2 regions of the Rheinheimera gaetbuli genome follow, and region 1 is predicted to be linked to the other one. Evidence: predicted binding sites of a transcription regulator. Region 1 holds the regulator's gene; the other holds the start of a gene.
What was found. Region 1 encodes LexA, which represses DNA repair genes until DNA is damaged. Its sites were predicted from a motif close to TACTGTNNATATNNACAGTA; they were not measured.

Region 1 (3,150 bases):
CTTTTCCGCACAACTCAGCGCACTGACCTCGATAGACACCGGGTTGATCAACCCGGGTCCATGCTTCATTAATAAAGCCGGGATTGGCATCTTTTTTCACCGCAAATGCCGGCACCCACCATGAATGGATAACGTCATCAGATGTCATGAGAAAGCGCACTTTTTTTCCGGTAGGAATAACCAAAGGCCGGTCAACTTCCAGCAGGTAATTTTCACCTTTGGCAAATTTGTTGTTTATTTGCTCTTTTTGAGTGGCAAGCAGCGAGTAAAACTCGACATCATGGTTAAGGTACTTGTAATGCCATTTCCACTGCGAGCCGGTAACCAGCACAGTGACATCAGCTTCTGTCGTATCTTCCATTGCAATCAAAGTTTTGGTGGCCGGAATAGCCATGATAATCAGTATTACTACTGGTATTGCGGTCCAGAGTATTTCTACTTTGGTACTTTCATGAAATTGGGCTGGCTGCACCCCACGCGCTTTTCGGTGTCGAAATATGGACCAGAACATGATCCCAAACACCACTGCACCAATTACACAACAGATCCAGAAAATGGTCATGTGCAGATCGTAAACCTGCTGACTGATTTCCGTTACGCCTTGGGTCATATTCAAGGGCATATCCGTTGCATTAGCTGTTGCAGCTAAAAGCAGGGTTGGCAGCGACCAACGAAGACAACGCGTTTTCGTCACTGGACTTCTCCTCTGTCATTTTGCAAAGCAAACTGCAGAAACTAAGTACACAGTACTACACGGTTCTTACTCACCCACACCGAACCCATGTCTGAAGTTTCATCAGTTTATTATTGTTATTGTACTTAGGCTTCTGGGCTAGCGCTGAAGCCGGAACTGACCTTATTGTTATTATTTAATCAGTTTCAGCTTAAGAATTATCCAAATCTGGCTCAGTGTAAACCCCTAAATAACAAAAGCGCCGGCAAACCTCAGTGGTCATACCAGCGCTTTTAGGTAAATTAACTTATTGAGCTAAGTACAAATTACAACCAACTTCCATTGCGAATAACGCCTACAGCCAAACCTTCAATAGCGAAGTACTGTGCGCGTAAATCAACTTTAATCACATTAAAATCTTTATTTTCACTTTGCAGCAATACCGTATTCCCCTCACGTTGAAAACGTTTAACGGTAACATCATCACCTACCCGAGCCACTATTACTTGCCCAGGCTGGGCAATATTAGTTTTATGCACGGCCAGTAAATCACCATCTAAAATGCCGATATCCTGCATACTCATCCCCTGCACCCGCAGCAAAAAATCTGCATGCGGTTTAAACAAGCTAGCATCAACTTTATAGTGGTCCTGCACGTGCTCTGCCGCCAGGATAGGTTGCCCGGCGGCTACCTTGCCAATCAGAGGCAAACCTGTTTCTTCTGCTGCATCATTCTGAGCGCTGTCCATCAAACGGATACCACGTGACGTGCCGGGCATCATTTCAATAACACCTTTTTTTGCCAGCGCTTTTAAATGTTCTTCTGCAGCATTAGCCGATTTAAAGCCAAGTTGCTGGGCGATTTCTGCCCGCGTGGGAGGCATACCTGTGTCTTGCTGATAATCTTTTATTAATTGCAGGATCTCTGCTTGCCGTGGCGTTAGAGGTCTCATAGTGCTGTTTACCTGTACAGTGAATACTGTGAGTATATACAGGTGCACTGTAATTGCAAGTTTCTGTAGCGACGGACGTTTTTCCGTACCAGCCGGGCATGTTATGCTAGCCAACTTTTACATTTGGAAGAAGAGCAATGTTTCGGTCGGTAAAATTGTTTGCAGCCCTGTTAAAATGGCCCATGTGGCCGCTGCTGAAGTACAAAATCGTTCCCGAGCAACCCATTTCCGATCTAGCACTGGATCAAGCCAGGCCGCTTTTTTACATCTGCACTACCGAGTCAGCAGCCGATCTGGCGGCAATCAGGCACATTTGTGCTGAACTTGCATTGCCCGATCCTGCCGGTAACGTCACGCTAAACGGTACTGAGCATCCACGTACTTTGTTTTTAGAAAAGCCACACACACTACTACTTAAGCGCGGTAAAACCACAGCCCTTGCCCAGGGCCAGGCACTATTGCATGCTCATTTGACTAATCCGGAACTGAATGCCCAGCTGGTGCCGTTGGCGTTGCTATGGGGACGGGCACCGGGCAAAGAAAATAGCATCAAGTGGCTATTGGGCGAGGCGCATGCGCCAAATTGGCTGGCAAAATTATTAATTGTGTTGATTTCAGGCCGTCACACGCTGGTTCGCTTTAGTCGGGCTGTGTCCTTGCAGCAGATGTCCGCTCAGTTTGGCGCAGAGCAAGATACCGCACATAAACTGTTGCGTATGTCACGCTTTCATTTTTACCGACAGCGTCTGGCTGCAACCGGCCCGAAACTGGTCAATCGCGCCCAGTTATTTAATGCGCTGTTAGCCGCACCCGCGCTGAAAAAAGCCGTTGACGATGAAGCGCGCAGCAAAAAAATATCCTCTAGCTCAGCACGGGCGGAAGCGCGCAAATTATTGCTTGAAATTGCAGCAGATTACCGTGCATCCACACTGCGGGTTGGTGATCGCGTGTTACGCTGGCTCTGGCACAAGCTGTACACCGGTATCAATGTTAACAACGCTGACATGCTGCGCGACCTGGCACAAAAGGGCCATGAAATCGTCTATGTCCCCTGCCATCGTAGCCATATGGACTATCTGTTGTTGAGCTATGTTATTTACCAACAAGGTTTAGTACCGCCACATATAGCCGCCGGCATAAACTTGAATTTCTGGCCAGCTGGGCCAATTTTCCGCCGTGGCGGAGCGTTTTTTATCCGCCGCAGTTTTAGTGGTAATAAGCTGTACTCGGCAGTTTTTCGCGAATACCTGTGTCAATTGTTTGCAAAAGGCTATTCGATAAAATATTACACCGAGGGAGGCCGCAGCCGCACTGGCCGCTTGTTGCAGCCCAAAACCGGCATGCTGGCAATGACACTGCAATCCATGTTGCGCGGTATAGAGCGCCCGGTAACGCTGGTGCCGGTATACTTGGGCTATGAGCACGTAATGGAAGTAAATACTTACCTGCGCGAATTGAAAGGCTCTGGCAAACAGAAAGAATCCATCTGGGGTGTGCTGAAAGCTATACGCAACCTGCGCAATT
Region 2 (3,150 bases), on a different contig from region 1:
GGGACGGCGAGCCCCTGCCACCAGAAAATGTTTGTGAAGTATGTGGTAATACGCCTTGTAGCTGCGAAAAAGTACCGTGTAGCATTTGTGGCTTTAGCCCATGCGGTTGTCCAAAAGCGCCTTGTGCCGAATGTGAAAGCGAGCCTTGTCTGTGTGAACCGCCGGCCTGTACTGTTTGTGGTAGCGCGCCCTGTAGTTGTGAGCCGATCGAATGCCAGGTATGTAACAGCACACCTTGTATTTGCCAAAAAACCGAGAAAATCACCATCGAACTGAGTGATGGCAAAACCCGGCAAATAAAACATATCTCATCGGTAATGTATTGGTTTGGCGATAAACCGATTACCGCGAAAGAATTTGTTGAACGGCTGTTTTCAGACTTGCCACAGTATTTCGAGAACGAAGATCAGCTACGTGAAATCTGGAGTGACCCGGCCACCAGAGAAAAGCTTCTCAATAGCCTCTCAGAAGCCGGCTACGACGAAGAAAAGCTAGAAGGCATGAAAGATCTGATAGATGCCAAAGACAGCGACGTTTACGACGTGCTGCGCTATGTGGCCTATAACAGGGAAGCAATGAGCCGTGACCAGCGTGCTGCGGTGGCTAAACCCGGAATTAAGGCTGCGTTTAGTAACGATAAACAGCAACAATTTATCGATTTTGTCCTGAGTAAGTACGTTGAAGACGGTGTAGCAGAGCTTTCTACCAGCAAAATGCGCAGCTTAATTGAACTGAAATACCATACCATTGGCGACGCAGTAAAAGAGTTAGGTACCACGGCCGCTATCCGCGAAACGTTTATTGGTTTTCAGCGGCATTTGTATGAGAGGTAGAGGCAATTGAGATGCAGGATGAATCTTTAACAGGGTTTAGTTAACAAACTTATGAGGCTTATTTTCTCTTACTTTAGGGCAAGTAAAAGCAACTTTGAAAATTAAAATTTTGCAATTCGTACCATGCTAAAAAGTACCTGAGTGGTGTATTGTTACCTCTCAGGGCTGAGACACCTTTTTTCCTTGTGCTGCTCCAAGTCTGTCAAAAACCGGACGTTAATTTTATCAAAGTTGAAAATATGTCGAAAAACTTTAGACAGTCAGTTGAAGAAGTATTTAACGATATTCAGAAATTTACTGATGACATACAAGAGTTGGCTGTCTTTGCGTTAGAGCAAGGACGCATGGGCAATATTCAGTATGCAAACCAACTTGTGGAGCTAGTAATCAAATCCGAAATGCTCGAGCCAAATTTCATAATCGAGTGGTTTGAAGTCTTCGGGAAATTAAAGTGGAATAACAAAAAAGGAAGACTTGTAAACTACGAACAAGGAAGGTGGTTACTATCAAAAGCCCAAGCTGTGCATTGGGCAGAAATTCCCTTGGGAAAGTTGTCAAAGGGTATGCCGCCAAAGCAGAACGTGCAAAAGTTGAACTATGAGCATTTAACAGAAGATAATTTTCCCACAGCAATACACTCATATCTTCAGGCTCATCCTGTCAACAGTTCTCTCATCGGACAAAAAGGATTACCCGCAGATAAAAATCGATGGGGAAAATACAAAATTAAATTAAAACGGAGATAGTTCACTAACGAGCACGGATTGCTTTAAAAATCGCATAATTGGTGGTTAAAACATCCTGAGAAGTCACCATCACACTCCAATCCAGCAAAACTAGACTACTAGTAAACACGCATAATCTCTTCTGAAATAAATAACGAATGATGGTGTGTAGCTGATATGAACACCTATCCAACAGCTATATATTTGCCAAAGCAAGTGCAAGTAGCTCAACCCCTTATCCTTAGCCATCTTCAAATTGTTTTACCACCTGACAAGTTAGCGCTCAAAATCGGAAGTAATTTATGTCATAACGTAAATTGCCAATTTCTGCACGACTGATATACTGTATTTATATACAGTTTTGAGGTTTGTATGTCAGCAGTATTTATAGGCAATGCCGATAACTGGCCAAAGCGCCCGATCCCGTTTTATAGTGACCCTGTTAAAGCTGGTTTCCCATCTCCTGCCCAGGACTATGTTGAACGCACACTCGATCTAAACGAGCTGTGTATTCGCCATCCGAATGCGACTTTCTTTGTTCGTGTGGAAGGCGACTCGATGATTGAGGCCGGTATTTATGATGGTGATGTACTTGTAGTAGACCGTTCAATAGATGCTGAACATGGCGACATAGTAGTAGCTGCCATTGGCAGTGAATTTACGGTGAAAGAGCTATGCACCCATCCAAAGTTTCTGCTGTTACCTCGCAATCCGGCGTACCAACCCATAAAGTTACGTGATGGTGATGAGCTAAATATTTTCGGTGTGGTGACTAACATTGTCCGGCAATTAAAACGCAAATGAATCCTGATGTGTTCGCACTGGTGGACTGCAATAACTTCTATGCTAGCTGTGAAAAATTATTCCGGCCAGACTTAGTAAACACCCCCGTAGTTGTACTCTCCAATAATGATGGCTGCGTAGTCGCTCGCTCAAGAGAAGCCAAAAAGCTCGGTATCAAGATGGGAGTGCCGTTGTTTCAGGTGCGAGAGCTAATGAAAAAACACGGCATCAAGGCGTTTTCTTCTAACTACGCCTTATACGCTGATATGTCACAGCGGGTCATGAGTACCCTAGAAAATCTGGCTCCCCGTGTTGAAGTATACTCAATAGACGAAGCGTTTCTGGACTTGACTGGTGTCAGTTATCACAAAGGTCTAACCGACTTTGGCCTCACGATACGACAGACTATTCAAAAGTGTATAGGCATAACTGTTTGTGTTGGCATAGCGCCGACTAAAACCCTATCAAAGCTTGCCAACCATGCAGCCAAAACATGGCATAAAACAGGCGGCGTGGTGGATTTAACCAGTAATGAACGGCAGCGAAAGTTACTGGCACTGCTGCCAGTAAATGAAGTTTGGGGCATTGGCGGTAAACTAACAAAGCGATTGCAGCAGCTGGGTATCAATACGGCACTACAACTTGCAGATGCTGACCCCAAATATATCCGGCAGCATTTCTCGGTAGTGGTAGAGCGCACCGTGCGTGAACTTAATGGCGAGTCTTGTATCGCGCTGGAGGAAATCGCGCCGACGAAAAAACAGATTGTCAGCAGTCGGGCTTTTGGTGAACGCATTACCGACAAACAA

Region 2: the regulator LexA is predicted to act here: its motif matches at 1,900-1,919, upstream of umuD (translesion error-prone DNA polymerase V autoproteolytic subunit).

The regions. Positions count from the first base shown of each region.
Region 1 covers NZ_BAAGTL010000024.1:189,524-192,673, forward strand. The annotation lists gene coxB (cytochrome c oxidase subunit II) at 1-622, opposite strand, end outside; gene lexA (transcriptional repressor LexA) at 1,000-1,626, opposite strand; gene plsB (glycerol-3-phosphate 1-O-acyltransferase PlsB) at 1,764-3,150, shown strand, end outside.
Region 2 covers NZ_BAAGTL010000004.1:170,137-173,286, forward strand. The annotation lists gene hsdR (EcoAI/FtnUII family type I restriction enzme subunit R) at 1-833, shown strand, start outside; gene ACYVIC_RS04955 (hypothetical protein) at 1,073-1,579, shown strand; gene umuD (translesion error-prone DNA polymerase V autoproteolytic subunit) at 1,931-2,362, shown strand; gene umuC (translesion error-prone DNA polymerase V subunit UmuC) at 2,359-3,150, shown strand, end outside.